DNA from 3 places in the Methylobacterium sp. TK26 genome. Region 2 is predicted to be linked to each of the others. Evidence: riboswitches for the same ligand, from Rfam matches in the RefSeq annotation. Region 2 holds a riboswitch; each other region holds the start of a gene.
The links. Region 2 has a riboswitch for cobalamin ahead of ACXJ1Y_RS10590 (TonB-dependent siderophore receptor). Riboswitches for the same ligand answer to the same signal wherever they lie in the genome.

Region 1: linked by a shared signal. The riboswitch ahead of ACXJ1Y_RS13270 (CbtB domain-containing protein) and the one ahead of ACXJ1Y_RS10590 (TonB-dependent siderophore receptor) in region 2 are both predicted to bind cobalamin.
Region 3: linked by a shared signal. The riboswitch ahead of ACXJ1Y_RS05970 (TonB-dependent receptor) and the one ahead of ACXJ1Y_RS10590 (TonB-dependent siderophore receptor) in region 2 are both predicted to bind cobalamin.

What each region holds. Positions count from the first base shown of each region.
Region 1 covers NZ_CM143965.1:2,745,236-2,750,252, reverse strand. The annotation lists gene cobW (cobalamin biosynthesis protein CobW) at 1-231, opposite strand, end outside; gene ACXJ1Y_RS13280 (DUF1636 family protein) at 228-605, opposite strand; gene ACXJ1Y_RS13275 (CbtA family protein) at 598-1,335, opposite strand; gene ACXJ1Y_RS13270 (CbtB domain-containing protein) at 1,352-1,540, opposite strand; cobalamin riboswitch at 1,574-1,761, opposite strand; gene ACXJ1Y_RS13265 (glycoside hydrolase family 44 protein) at 1,801-3,420, opposite strand; gene ACXJ1Y_RS13260 (glycosyltransferase family 2 protein) at 3,417-4,364, opposite strand; gene ACXJ1Y_RS13255 (Gfo/Idh/MocA family protein) at 4,491-5,017, shown strand, end outside.
Region 2 covers NZ_CM143965.1:2,196,983-2,201,999, forward strand. The annotation lists gene ACXJ1Y_RS10585 (mandelate racemase/muconate lactonizing enzyme family protein) at 1-537, shown strand, start outside; cobalamin riboswitch at 1,812-2,018, shown strand; gene ACXJ1Y_RS10590 (TonB-dependent siderophore receptor) at 2,224-4,341, shown strand; partial or broken gene ACXJ1Y_RS10595 (ATP-binding cassette domain-containing protein) at 4,341-4,781, shown strand; gene ACXJ1Y_RS10600 (hypothetical protein) at 4,918-5,017, shown strand, end outside.
Region 3 covers NZ_CM143965.1:1,204,359-1,209,375, reverse strand. The annotation lists gene ACXJ1Y_RS05995 (monovalent cation/H+ antiporter subunit D) at 1-923, shown strand, start outside; gene ACXJ1Y_RS05990 (Na+/H+ antiporter subunit E) at 920-1,405, shown strand; gene ACXJ1Y_RS05985 (K+/H+ antiporter subunit F) at 1,402-1,686, shown strand; gene mnhG (monovalent cation/H(+) antiporter subunit G) at 1,683-2,024, shown strand; gene ACXJ1Y_RS05975 (hypothetical protein) at 2,031-2,249, opposite strand; cobalamin riboswitch at 2,517-2,712, shown strand; gene ACXJ1Y_RS05970 (TonB-dependent receptor) at 2,903-4,942, shown strand; gene ACXJ1Y_RS05965 (hypothetical protein) at 4,952-5,017, opposite strand, start outside.

The DNA.
Region 1 (5,017 bases), 550 kb from region 2:
GGTGCAGCAGATGCAGCCGTTCGGAAGCTCCACGATGGAATCCTCCGTGCAGCCCTCGATGCCGCAGGCGGCGAGGAACGAGCGGTCGAAGCCGACATCGCCGAACTCGTTGACGAGGATCGCGAGCTTGCGGCCCTTCGCGTTCTCCACGACGTGGCGGACGAGGGTCGTCTTGCCGGCGCCGAGGAAGCCGGTGACGATCGTGCAGGGGATCTTCGCGACGATGGTCATTCGGCGGCCTCAGGCAACGGGGGAAACGGCGGGATGCGGGCGATCACGCCCGAGCGGAATTCCTTCGGGCGCTCCCGCCAGGGGACGATCCCGTCCGGGGTGCCGGCATAGGCCCTGAGGCCATCGAGGATGGTGGTCGCGGCGGCCTCCGCGTCGAGGTCGCCGTAGATGTAGGTCCAGCGGTTGGGCGACGCCACGGCCACCGTGCAGGGCCGCTTGCAGACCGAGAGGCATTCCACCGGCTCGACGCGCAGGCCCTCGGCCCGTCGCGCCAACTCGGCATGGAGGCGTGCCCCGGCGCGGGGTCCCTCCGGGTCGTCGCCCTCGCGCTTGCAGGTGGTGCAGACGTAAAGGGTCGTGACGGGCTCAGGCATGACGGCGCCTCGCCGGGCCGACATTCTGCCACGCCCAGCCGAAGCCGAGGCCGATCATGGCCCAGAACACCGCGCCGATGGCGAGCGAGCGCGCGGCGAACTGCGCCGCGAGGGCGGCCGGCAGTTCCGATGCGCCGTCGGGCGGTGGCGGCGCTCCGGCGATGTGGGGCCCGGCGATCAGCACGAGCCCGCCCAGGATGGCGATGAACGACCGGCGCACGCCGATGAGGTAGAGGCCCATCGCCGTCGCGGCGGCGGTCATCACCCACCACGCCTGCCGGGCCAGAAGCGGCGCCGCCTCCTGCCCCGGCAATTCCGGCGGCAGGCCGAGGGAGGGCGCCAGGGAGACGCTGGCAAAGCCGGCCAGCGCGAAGGCGAGGCCGGTCTGCAGCGTCGGCTCGCGGCCACACGCGATCAGCACCGCGCCGAGCATCAGGGCGTAGCCCACGCCGCCGACGAGGGTCGCGAGGCCGGTGAAGGCCATGCGCTGGAAGCCGGGGGCGGGCTGCCATTCCGGTGCGGCATCGGGCGCCGCGTGGTCGTGGCCCGCATGGGCGAGCACGATCGGCAGGGCAGGGGGCAGGGCCTGTGCCGCGCGGCTGGGCTCCCGCTGCTCGTACTTCTCCGCCTCGATGATGAGGGGAGAGGTCAAGGCGAGTTGCAGCCCCGTGGCGACGACAGCCGCGAGGAAGCCGGCGGCCAGCGCCGCCGACAGAAGGCGAAGGATCATTCCTGGCGCGTTCGCGTCAGTGGCAGGGGAAGTTCTGGGCGTGCCGGAAATCGTGCGCCGCGTTGTGGAGCGCGATGGCCGGCGAGAAGCCCGCCATGAACACGAGGCCGAGGCCGAGGAACGCCGCCAGCGCGGCCGCCATCAGGCGCTCGTTGGCGCGGGTGGCGACGGGGGCAAAGGACGAGGACTGCGTCGTGGTCGTCATCTGGGCTCTCCAGCCGCCCCACCGGCGGCGTTGTGAAAAGTCGGGATGACGGCAGGTCTCCTGGCTCGCGGCTCGGCGCGCCCACCGCCTTCCCGGATCGCTCCGGTGGCTGCTGGCAGGCGCTCGCCGCTTACAGTTGCGGGGGCAGCCGCGGGGTCGGGCAGGCCCTCACCGCGTTCCCTTTTCACCCCTCTCGGGGCACCGTCATCCGCCCTGTGTAGACGGAGTCCGTGCCCGGCACAACGGCGACGACAACCCGATCAACCGGGCACGACCACGCAATGCCGGGCCGAACGCGCCGGCAGCGTCAGGCGCAGGGTGCCGCCGGAGACGGGCTCGGCCGCGCCCAGGGCGGCCATCTCGGGATGGCGGGCATCGAAGCCGTACTGCGTGAGGCGCGAGGCCGGCAGCGGTCGCTCGAAGGCGATCTCCACCGGCCGCGTCTCGGCCGCGCGGTTGATCGCCACGAGATGCAGTCTCGCCCCGTCCGTGCCGGCCCGGACGGTGAGGCCATCGGGCCGCGCGGCCTCGACGGGCAGGGCGTTGTCGGGGAAGCGGCCGCCTCGGCCGTCGTAGTTGCGATAGAGCCGGAAGGCCGTCCCGAGCCAGCCGGCGAGGGACCCCCAATGGGCGGTGAGCAGCATCTCGGGCCGGGCGAACCGCGCGAGGGCGTCGGCGAGGGCGAGGCCGGAGGCGAGTTGGCCCGCGCCGCCGTAATTGTACTCCGTCACGGCGGTGCGCGTGCCGGGGAAGTTCGCCGCCGTCAGCCGTTCGAGGCTCGGCATCAACGGCAGGGCGAGGCCGCCCTCGTTCGACACGGGCAGCGCCTGCGAGACCCAGCTCGCCTCGCGAAAGCCCGGCTCGGTAAGGGAGCGCGGCGCATCGAGCAGCGGCCCGGCCAGGGCCGGATCCTCCGTGCGGAACAGGGTGCCCCGCTCGCTGAACGGATACCAATGCACGTCGAGGGCATCGAGCAGGCGCTTGCCCTCGCGCTCCGAGGCGAGGCGGAAGGCGTCGAGATACGCGGCCAGGAAGCTGCCGTGCTGCCGGAAGGCGTTCCAATCGGGGGCGTTCTGCAGGCTCACCATCCCCGTGGTGCCCCAACTCGCCGGGCCGATCACCCAGGCGTCGGGATCGATGGCCTTGATCGCCCGCGCCGCCTTGATCGACCGGGCCAGCAGATCCGCGATCCGCACCGGCTGACGCACGATGCGCGGGTGCTGTGTCGCCCAGAGGCCGGGCTCGTTGTCGAGGATGTAGCCGCGAATGCCCGTGGCGCCGGAGGCGGGGCCGTAGCGGGCGACGAGCCGCGCCAGGAGGTGTGGGATGTCCGCGACGCGTGGGTCCACGGGCGCGGAGGCGTCGCGCCGTCCCTCCCACGAGACCGGCACGAAGCGCGGGGAGGGGGCCGCTCGGTCGGCCGGGACGGGGCCGTCCTTGTCGGCGGCGACGTAACCCGCGAGCGGCAGGGTGACGATGCTGCGCGCGCCCATCGCCAGCGAGGCGCCGTGCATCGCCGCAATCACCGCGCCGGGCACGCCGCGCTCGGCGGGGGGCAGGCCGAGGCTCTGGCTCAGGAAATCGCCGTTCGCCTGCTGCCAGTCCTTGCCGGCGTTGCAGGCATTGTTGGTCCAGTTGTAGCTCGTGGCGAAGTTGCCGCCGAACCGGCGCAGGGTGACGCCGGCCGCCCGGTCGAGCTCCGCCGAGCGTGGGCCGCCGTCGAGGGTGCCGATCTCACCCGAGCCGTAGATCAGCGGGCTCACCGGCACCGGGTCGGCACCGTTGCGGACTCGCACGCCCAGCGGCTCGCCCGCACGGGAGGGGCCCGCCCAGATCGTCGCCCCGGCGCCCGCGAGCAGCGCCCGGCGGCTCGGCCTCACGAGACGAGCCCGGACCCGTAGAGCGATCCCCGGAAGCGGGTCATCCAGAACACCTTGCCGAGGCCGCCGCAGGCCGCGATCCGGTGGTGGCGCGCGGCGGGCGGGTTGATCGGCTTCAGAAGCAGCGACAGTACCCCGGAGATGATGGTCTGCGCGACGCCGACCAGCATCCACCGCGCTACCTCCAGGCGGCGGCGGGGGGAGGCCATCTCATGTACGAAGGTGCGGATCTGGCCACTGAGGAAGCGGCGGCGGCGGACATAGGCCCAGTCGAGACGGCGCGGGGGCACCCATTCCGTCACCTCGGCGGCGGCCGCCCAGCCGAAGCGCCGCCCCTCGTGGACGAGGCGCTGCAGGAACAGGCTGTCCTCACCGCCGATGCTGTTCAGCCGTTCCTCGAACGGGCCACCGGGGATCGCGCAGACGGAGGCCGCGAAAAGGGAGTTGTTGGTGCCGAGATAGGCGGCGCGGTGGGTGACGTCTCCCCCGTCCTCGGCGGTGACGCCCCGCGCGAAATAGGCCGCGAAGGGTCCGATCTCGCGGTCGTCGTCGGCCCGCGCGCTCACGGGGCCGAACACCGCATCGTAGGCGCCCCGGCGGGCGACGGCGAGGAGCGCCGCCAGCCAATGCGGCCCGCCGGTCTCGTCGTCGTCGATGAAGGCGATCCACTCGCCCCGCGCCGCCGCCACGCCGGCATTGCGCGCCGTGGCGATGCCGGGTTGGGGCACGGAGACGTAGCGCACCGGCATGGGCGCGCCCTCGGCGAGGCGCTCGATGAGGGTGCGGGCATTGCCGTCGGAGGAGTTGTCCACGACGACGATCTCGGCCCCCGTGTCCGGCGGCAGGCGCTGCGCGAGGATGCATCCCAGGGCGCGCTCGAGCGCCTTATGACGATTCAGGGTGGGGATGACCACGCTGACCGCGACCGGCTCGGTTCCGGGCATACCGTCTCCGATGCTCCCTGAGAAGTTCATTAATAGATAACCGGCGAGTTATAATTTGTACGCCGTTGCGACTTATTCCAGCCGGAAGTAAAGTCGGCATCTGATATCGTGAGATCAATACCGCATTTGCGCGTTAATTTCTCCGACAATGGTAAACGAAATGCTGTAGACGGCGCCGGGCGGACAAGAATCGCGTTCGTCGGCTGCGGCTATGTCGCCGATATGTACCGGCAGTGCCTCGATCTGCATGCGGACGGGCTCGATCTGATCGGCGTCTACGACCGTGACCCGGAACGGCTCGCCGCCTTCGCGCGCACCTGGGGCGACAGGGCCTTCGGCTCGCTGGCCGAACTCCTGGCCGAGCCGGGCGTGGTCGTGGTGAACCTGACCGATCCGGAGAACCACGCCCCCGTCACCCGCGCGTCCATCGCGGCGGGTCGGCACGTCTATTCGGAGAAGCCCCTCGGCCTGACGCTGACCGAGGCGCGCGGCCTCAACGACGCGGCGGCGGCGGCCGGCGTGCGCCTCGCCGCCGCGCCGAGCAACATCCTGGGGGAGCAGGCGCAGACCCTGTGGCGGGCGGTGCGGCAGGGCGCGGTCGGGCGGGTGCGGCTCGTCTATGCCGAACTCGACGACGGCATGGTCCACAAGGC
Region 2 (5,017 bases):
GTCGACGTGAACGGCCGCTTCAACCTCGAACAGGGCATCGCCTACGCCAAGATGCTGCGCCAGTACCCGCTGTTCTGGTACGAGGAGATCGGCGACCCGCTCGACTACGCCCTCCAGGCCGCCATCTCCGAGTTCTATCCGGGCCCGATGGCCACTGGTGAAAACCTGTTCTCGCACCAGGACGCGCGCAACCTGCTCCGCTACGGCGGCATGCGGCCGGACCGGGACTACCTGCAGTTCGACTGCGCCCTGTCCTACGGCCTGGTCGAGTACCTGCGCACCCTCGACGTGCTGCACCAGTTCGGCTGGTCGCCCTCCCGCTGCATCCCGCACGGCGGCCACCAGATGTCGCTCAACATCGCGGCCGGCCTCGGGCTCGGCGGCAACGAGAGCTACCCGGACCTGTTCCAGCCCTACGGGGGTTTCCCGGACGGCGTGAAGGTCCAGGACGGCCACATCGTGATGCCCGAGTTGCCGGGCATCGGCTTCGAGGGCAAGTCCGACCTGATCAAGGTCATGCGCGAACTCGCAGAGTAAGCGGATCCGACCGGGCGGCATCCCCAACGACCGCCCGGTCCCGTTCCCTGATCCATGCGTCGATGTTCATTCGTGAGATCGCACCGGCAGACGTCATTGACCGATGACGAGTGGGCCGTCCTGAGCGCTCTGACCGACGATTTCGTGAGTACGTCGGTCATCAAGATCCGGGCGGGTATCCCCAGCACCGAGCGGAACACCCGGGCTTTGAGTGCCTGCCTCGCGCTGGAGAGAAGGAGTTTGGTTGAGCGCGCCGGCTCCGGTCGGCGCTCGACGTTGCGCTGGCGTCGACGATCAAAAAGCCCTTAGCCGTTCAAGCCAACGTCTGGTTTCAATGGTAATCGGCTCAGGCGCAGATAGACCGAAATCAACCGTGAGCAGTTCTTTCGCACTCGGCCCACCCCAGTCTTGCAAGCCCCGCGTCGATGCTCCCCAAAAGCGGTCATGAGTTAGCCGTCCGGCGACTTCGCTTCGGGATGGAAAGCTAAGTTCAAAGCTGATTGGACTGAACTCAAGGTCTATTATTTTGGCGATAATAATTCACGTATCATATTACCAGCTGGAATGCGGTTAGGTATCCTTAAGAAAATTGTCTGTTCTATCTTTTATGGTCTGTTGAGAATGAATACAAAAAGACAAAAGGCGGCGGCATACCGGCTATATCTACCGATAAGTCATATCATGCCTGCGGTGTCATACTCGCCAATTTTTGACGTCGCGATTAAATAAGAAATTTAATCAATAGCCTTTGGACTAATGATGGTTCGTGCTTTCCGCAATTGTCCGCTGCCGTCTTAAACCAAATGGGCAGCTATCCACCCCACCCGGCCGTTCATCCGTGTCCCTCGATCAGGCCGGACTTTGCAAAAGTCAAAATACCCGTTCACTTATTATAAAACGGCAAATCTAATATACCTCGTATTAGATTAAAATTCATATTTCATATTTATGAAAAATTTTTCAGGGGGATTAGAATTGTATTACATCAAAAAATTTGGAGGTTACAAATAACTAAATATTTTTACGAAGGCGACGAGGCGGCTGATAGATGCTAGCTGGAACGTTGAAACAATAGATGCGGCGAGACCGAGGCTGTTTTCTTCGACCCGGCCACAACACTCTCTCGCAGCAGTTCTCGTTTGCCTCTGATGAGTCCATCGCGCAAACGTGACGGCATCGCCGACATTGCGAACGACTATGTGGTTATTATGCCACAATCATTCCAACAATGTTACAATGTTGCATGCACCCGTTGACGACGATGGCGTTCATGGCGAGTATCGATCGGCCAAGGTTCTTCGGGTTTCGACCCGGAGCTAAGACGGGAATTCGGTGAGCTTCTTGAAGCAAAGCCGAAGCTGCCCCCGCAACTGTTAGCGGCGAGCGTTCGCCACCGATGACCACTGGTGCTTGCACTGGGAAGGTCCGGCGGGGGCTTTGACCCGTGAGCCAGGAGACCTGCCTTCGGCATGTTGACGTCTCTCGGGCGGGGTGCCCGACGGAGCGTGCCGTGTCGCCGTCTCGGAGGCGACGCGGCCCGTATTCCCGTCGCCCCCGCTCGGCAACAGCGAGTGTGTGGTGGCGACCTCTCAACGTCCGTCCCTGAGCGAACCCGGACGAATCACGCAGCGTTCGGCGCGGGCTTCGCGGGCCCGGCGTCGCAATCAGCGCCTCGCCTTCGCTGCGGTGCTCTCGACCGGCCTTCCCATCGAGGATGTGCGTGCGCAGGAAAGTGTGACGCTGGAGGAACTCTCGGTCGAGCAGGTCGGCGAGGGCACCGCCCGCACGACGGCGACCGGGCGCGGGACCATCGGCCTGATCGGCCCAACGCCGGGCTACGGAGCAGGTACGGCCGTCAGCGCGACGCGCACCGCCACCCCGCAGATCGACGTGCCGGTGGCCGTCTCCGTGGCACCGCGGGAGGCGATCACCGACATCGCCGCCACCCGCGTAGACCGGGTGTTCAATTATCTGCCCGGGGTCGCCCAGCAGAACAATTTCGGTGGTCTGTCGATCTTTAGTTACGCGATCCGCGGCGTGACCACCTCGGAGATCTACAAGAATGGTTTTCCCCTCAACCGCGGTACGCCGCCCCCGCCCGACGCGCAGAACATCGAGCGCATCGAGGTTCTGAAAGGCCCCGGCGCGGCCCTGTTCGGGCGCAGCGATCCCGGCGGCCTCGTTAATCTCATCACCAAGCAGCCCACCGCCGAGCGGTTCGTCGAGTTCGGCAACCAAGTCGATTCGTTCGGCCTGACCCGGGGCACCATCGATGCCGGCGGCGCCCTGAACGAGGATGGGACGGTCCTCTATCGCTTCAACCTCGCGGCGCAGGGGGCGGGCAGCTTCCGCGACTTCGTAGACAGCGACCGCCTGCTCGTGGCTCCGGTGGTGAGTTGGCAGGTGACGCCCGACACGCGCATCACGGTCGAGGCCGAGTTCGTGAAGAACCGCATCGTCTTCGACCGCGGCGTGATCGCGATCAACCGGCAGCTCGGATTCCTGCCGCTCTCGCGCTTCCTCGGTGAGCCCGGTCAAAGCACTGTCCAGAACAACAACTCGCTGCAGGTCCGCGTCGATCACCGCTTCGATGAGAACTGGCAGATGCGGCTCGCCGCCTACTTCAACACCGGCGATCTGGAGGGCGAATCAGCCGAGATCCGGGCCATCGCCGCCAACAACCGTACCGTCTCGCGCGACCGGAACATGCGCGACTACCGCTGGGACGTGGCGGTCGGTCAGGCCGACCTGATTGGGCGGTTCGACACCGGCGGCATCGGCCACACGCTCCTCCTCGGCATGGACCGGGAGAGCACCGACAGCCGCGTCCTCTATCTGCGCTCGAACTTCCGCACGAGCCCCTTATCCCTCGACATCTACTCGCCGGTCTACGGGCAGGCGCTGCCGCCGATCACCATTCCGCGCAATAACATCGAGCGCATCACCAATACCGGCCTCTACGCCCAGGACGAGATCGTCCTGAGCCCGGAATGGCGGGCTCTGGTCGGCGTGAGGCTCGACATCTTCGAGCAGTCCTTCCGGGAGCGCATCCCGCGCAGCCAAGTGGACCAGGCACACGTGGCGGCCTCGCCCCGGGCGGGCCTCGTCTACCGGCCGCTTCCCGAGCTCGCCTTCTTCACCAATGTCGGCACGAGCTTCCGGCCCAATATCGGGCCGGACGCCGCCGCCGTGACGCGCGGAACGGCGCTGCCGCCCGAGACCGGCCTCGGCTACGAGGTCGGCGCCAAGTCGGAGCTGTTCGGCGGCAACCTGCTCCTCACCGCCGCCGCCTTCCATGTGGAGCGGGAGAACGTGCTAACGCCCGATCCGGCGAATTCCGGGTTCTCGCTCGCGGCGGGCGCCGTGCGCAGCCAGGGCTTCGAGTTGACGGCCCAGGGGCAGATCACGCCGGAGCTGAAGCTGCTCGCCGGCTACGTCTACGCCGATGCGAGAGTGACCAAGGACAACGTGCTGCCCGTGGGCGCGCCCCTCGTCAACGTGCCCCGCCATTCCGGCAGCCTGCTCGCGGTCTACGAACCGGGGGGCGAGTGGCGCGGCTTCGGGATCGGCGGCGGCGTGCGGGGCGTCGGCGAGCGGGCGGGCGACGCGGCCGGAACCGGCTTCACCCTCCCGGGCTTCATCGCGGTCGATGCGCTGACCTATTACAAGTTCGGCAATGCCCGCGTCGCGCTCAACGTCGAGAACATCTTCGATACCGCGTATTACGAGAGCTCCCTGAACGTCTTCCGCGTCTATCCGGGCTCGCCCCGGCGGATCACCGGCTCCATCACGGTGCGCTTCTGATGGCGGCGGGGACGGACGAGCCCTTGCTGGCGTTGCGGGGCGTGACGAAGCGCTTCGGCACCAGGACCGCCCTCGACGGTCTCCACCTCACCTTGCGGGCGGGGGAGGTCTACGCCTTGCTCGGCCCCAACGGCGCGGGCAAGACGACCACGATCAACCTGATCCTCGGCTTCCTGAAGGCCGAGGCGGGGGACGTCCTCGTGGGCGGGATTGACGCTGCGGCGTCTCCCGTCGCCGCCCGCGCGCTGACGACCTACATCCCGGAACAGGTCGCCCTGTATCCGGGGCAGACCGGCGTAGAGAATCTCCGCTACTTCGCGACCCTTGCGGGCCTCGCCGTCGGCCGGGCGGAGGCCGAAGGCCATCTCGCCACGGCGGGCCTGCCGATGGAGGCGTGGTCGAGGCCCGCCTCCGGCTACTCGAAGGGGATGCGCCAGAAGGTCGGCATCGCCATCGCCCTGGCGCGGAAGACCCGGCTGCTGTTGCTCGACGAGCCGACCTGGCCTCGATCCGTCGGCCTCCGCCGCCTTCTCCGGCACGGTGCGGGATGCGGCGGCGCGAGGCACGGCGGTGCTGATGGCGACGCACGACCTCTACCGGGTGCGCGAGATGGCGGATCGCGTCGGCGTGCTGTCGCAGGGGCGCATCGCCGAGGAGATCGACCCGAAGGCGCTCG
Region 3 (5,017 bases), 990 kb from region 2:
CCATCCTCGGACTCGCCTTCCTCATCAAGTGCAGCGCGTGGCCCCTGGGCTTCTGGCTGCCCCCCACCTACGCGGCGGCCACCGCGCCGGCCGCCGCCATCCTCGCGATCCTCAGCAAGGTCGGCATCTACGTGGTGGTGCGCCTGAGCCTCCTCGTCTTCGGCGAGGGCGTCTCGGCGGGCTTCGGCCAGACCGTGCTGTTCGCGGCGGGGCTCGCGACCCTCGCCTTCGGCACGATCGGCCTGCTCGCCGCCCGCGACCTCACCCGCGCGGCGGGCTACGCGGTGATGGTCTCCTCCGGCACGGTGCTCGCCGCCCTCGGCTCCGGCAACGACCGGGCGCTGGCGGGGGCTTTCTACTACCTCGTCGGCTCGACGCTGGCGGCGGGCGCCCTGTTCCTCCTCGCGGAGATCCTCCAGCGCGGGCGCGACCCGGCCGAGGCCGCCGCGCCGGTCTTCGCCGACGAGTACCGCGACCCGTTCGACGACGAGGATTCCGTCGAGGTCGGCAGCGTCATCCCGGCGGGCGTCGCGATCCTCGGCGTCGGCTTCCTGCTCTGCACGCTGATGCTGGCGGGGATCCCGCCGCTCGCGGGCTTCGTCGGCAAGCTCGCGATCTTCGTGGGCGCCGCCGGCGCGCCCTCCCCCGCCGGCTGGTGGCTGATCGCCGCCCTCACCCTGTCGAGCCTGTTCACGCTGATGCCGCTGGTGCGGCTCGGCATCCTGAACATCTGGGTGCGCGACGCGGACAAGCCGCCGACGCTCGCCCGCTCCGAGGTCGCGGCGCTGGCCGGCCTGCTCGCGACCTGCCTCGCCCTCTCCGTCTGGGGCGGGCCGGCGCTCGCCTATGCCGACGCGACGGTGGGCTGGCTGACGCAGCCGCAGGATTACGTCCGCGCCGTCCTGGGAGGACCCGCCCCGTGAGGCTCCTGCCCCATCCCTGGCTGTCCGCCGGCCTCGCCCTCGCGTGGCTCCTCCTCAACACCCCGGTGACGCCCGGCAGCCTGCTGCTGGCGCTGGCCGTGGGCCTGATCGTCCCGGCGGTGATGAACGCCCTCCAGGCCCGGCCCGTGCGGGTGAAGGCCCCCGGCGCCCTCCTCCGGCTGGCGGGGATCGTGCTCGTGGACATGGTCCGCTCGAACATCGACGTCGCGCGGATCATCCTCGGGCGGTCATCCGGCGCGCGGCGGACGGGGTTCGTGGCGATCCCCCTCGACCTGCGCGAGCCCTTCGCCCTGTCGCTCCTGTCGGTCATCCTCACGGCGACGCCGGGCACCCTCTGGGTGCAGTACGATTCCGATACCGGGCGGCTGCTGATGCACGTCCTCGACTTCACGGACGGCGAGGCATGGATCCGCCGGGTGAAGGACCGCTACGAACGTCCCCTGATGGAGATCTTCGCATGAGCGCCGCGACCATCCTCGATTGGGGGCTCGGCCTCGCCCAGGCGATGCTGGTGCTCGCCATGGCCATCGCCGCGTGGCGGATGCTGCGCGGCCCCCGCGCGCAGGACCGGGTGCTCGGCCTCGACACCTTCTACCTCAACGGGATGCTGGCGATCGTGGTGCACGGGATGCGCACCGGCAGCGGCCTGTATTTCGAGGCGGCCTTCATCGTCGGGATGCTCGGCTTCACCGCCTCGGTGGCGCTGGCCAAGTTCCTGATGCAGGGCGAGGTGGTGCAGTGACCGGCGCCGGCCTGCCCGCCTGGGCCGCCCTCGTCGTCGTCGGTCTCGCCCTGGCGGGCGCCGCCTTCTCGCTCACCGGCGCCATCGGCCTGATCCGGCTCAAGACCTTCTACGAGCGGGTCCACGCGCCGACGCTGGGCGCGACCCTCGGCATGGCGCTGATCCTGTGCAGCTCGATGCTACTCCTGTCCCTGATCGAGGGGCGCCTCGTCCTGCGCGACCTGCTGATCGGCGTGTTCCTCACGGTCACGACGCCGGTCACGCTGCTGCTCCTCGCCCGCGCCGCCGCCCACCGCGACCGGCACGAGGGGCGGCCGGGCGCGCCGCCGAAATCCTGAATGCCCTCAGCACCTGTCGCAGATGCTCTCCAGCACGGTGTCGAGCCGCTTCTGCCGCTCGGTGCGCGATCCGGGATCGACCTCCGGCGCCGCCGCGCGGCCCGGCGGGACGGTCTGCCCCACGGAGGAGCGGTAGGGCGCGTTGGCGGTGGTCTCCGGCCCGCCGCCGGTCCCCGTATAGTTGGCCGCCCCGGCGCCGCCGGGCAGGGCGAGGGTGCCCGCCACGAAAATCCCGGCTACGATACGGATTAAATGTTGTCCGGTCATGAGTATGCCCCCTCCTGACGACTTGAGACGAACGCGATGATGGTCAAACGACAGTGTTATGGGGCTGTTCCCGGCCCGCCGTGCTCCGCCGCACATGTCATCGGGGCGCCGATACTGCGGAGGGGGCCTGCCTTCACCAGTCACGGCTCCCGCCTCATCGCGACCGGGAAAGCACAGTGCCCCGGGAAATGGCGGCGACCGCGTTGACGCCGCCGGCCGCCTCTCCGTAAGCTCGGCTTTGACGGTTCCCCTCGGGGATCAAAAGGGAACGCGGTGCGGGGCGACCCGAATCCGCGGCTGCCCCCGCAACTGTGAGCGGCGAGCCCGGCACCACCACGTCACTGGATGAGTCTCATCCGGGAAGACGGTGCAGGGGCGGCGACCCGCGAGCCAGGAGACCTGCCGTCAGTCGTGGTCACACGCGAAACGCGTCGGGCGGGGTGTCCTGGCGGGTGTCGAAGCGCCGGGCCGTGGGGCCGGGCGCGGAGAGTCCTTCGCGGTGACGTGCCACTGCCGCCCCTGAGGCTCCCGTGATCCGTCCCACACGCCATGCGTTGCGTGCCGCCCTCGCCCTGTCCGGCCTCGCCGCCCTCCCCGCGCCGGCCGCCGCGCTGGAGGCGACCCTCGACGAGATCTCCGTCAGCGCCGAGCCGGCTGCGCCCGCCGCGAGCGCTGCGAGCGCCGGCTATGTCGGCGGCACCACCGGCATCGGCGGCCCGCTCCTCACCGTGGATTCCGCCAGCGCCGGCCTCGTCTCGGGCGCCGCGATCAACAGCCGGCCGGTGACGCGCCCCGGCGAGGTGCTGGAGGCGGTGCCGGGCCTGATCGTCACGCAGCATTCCGGCGAGGGCAAAGCCAACCAGTTCTTCCTGCGCGGCTTCAACCTCGACCACGGCACCGACATCGCCCTGTTCCTCGACGGCATGCCGCTCAACATGCGCACCCATGCCCACGGCCAGGGCTACGCCGACATCAACTTCCTGATTCCCGAGCTCGTCGGGGCGGTGGAATTCCACAAGGGGCCGTATTTCGTCCGCGACGGCGATTTCGCCTCCGCCGGATCGGTGCGGATCGACTATCTCGACAGCACCCCCAAAAACCTCGCGCTCACCTCGATCGGGAGCTTCGGCTACAAGCGGGCCCTGTCCATCGCCTCGGCGCCGCTGGCCGAGGGCCGCCTCCTCATGGCGGCGGACGCGCAGCTCTACGACGGGCCCTGGGCGGTGCCGGATGCGCTGCGCAAGATCAGCACGGTCGCCCGCTACAGCCAGGGCACGGCGCTGGACGGGTTCTCCGTCACCGGCATGGCCTATGCCGCCCGCTGGACCGCCACCAACCAGATCCCCGAACGCGCCGTCGTCTCCGGCCAGCTCGACCGTTACGGCACGCTCAACCCCACCGATGGCGGCGACACCTCGCGGTTCTCCCTCTCCGGCCGGTTCAGCGCGACGGACGACACGGGCGTGACGCGGGCCTCGGCCTACCTGGTCCGCTCGCAGCTCAACCTGTTCAACGATTTCACCTATTTCCTGAACGACCCGGTCAATGGCGACCAGTTCCACCAGCTCGACCAGCGCATCATCAGCGGCGGCGAGGCGCTGCACATCTTCCAGGGCGACCTGTTCGGGCTGCCGATGGAGAACGAGGTCGGGATCCAGACCCGCACGGATTCGATCCGCGTCGGCTTGTTCAACACGACGAACCGGCAGTTCCGCTCCGGCATCCTCGACGACCGGGTGCTGGAGACGAGCGGGGCGTTCTACTTCGACAACCGCGTGCGCTGGACCGACTGGCTGCGCACCAGCCTCGGCTTCCGTGCGGACGGCTATTACGCCAGCGTCGTCTCGGACACGCCGGCCAATTCGGGCAAGGCGCGGGACGCGGTTCTGAACCCGAAGCTCGGCCTCGTGCTCGGGCCATGGTGCGACACCGAACTGTACCTCAATTACGGCGGCGGCTTCCATTCGAACGACGTGCGCGGCGTGACCGCCACCGTCGATCCGACGAGTTCGCTGTTCGCCACCACCCGCTCGCCCTTCCTCGTGCCCTCGACGGGCTACGAGATCGGCCTGCGCAACCGCTCCATCGCGGGCCTGGAGACGAGCCTTGCCCTGTTCCGGCTCGATTTCGCCTCCGAGAACCTGTTCCAGGGCGACACCGGCACGACGGAGCCGAGCCGCCCGACCCGCCGCTTCGGCGTCGAATGGACGAACCGCTACGCAGTGACGCCCTGGCTCTCGCTGGAGGGCGACCTGACGATCACCAATGCCCGGTTCTCGGATGTCGATCCGGTGGGCAACCGGGTGCCGGAGGCGCCGACCACCATCGCCTCGGCGGGCATCACCTTCGGCGAGCCGCTGGGCTGGTTCGGGTCGCTCCGCTTCCGCTATTTCGGGCCGCGCCCGCTGATCGAGGACAATGCGATCCGCTCGCGCCCGACGGCGCTCCTCAACGGAAGGGTCGGCTACAATTTCGAGAACGGGGTCAGCGTCTCGCTCGATGTGCTGAACCTGACGAACAGCCGGTCCGACCAGGTCACCTACGCCTACGTCTCGCGCCTGCCCGGCGAGCCGACCGAGGGGCTGATCGACCGGGTGTTCCACCCCGTGGAGCCGACCGCCGTGCGCCTGACCATCGCCGGTCGGTTCTGACCGGGCGCCCTACGGCTTGGGCGCCTGGGCCGGCGGTGCCGACTGGTCGGTCTGCGGCTCCATCTTGGTCGTGTC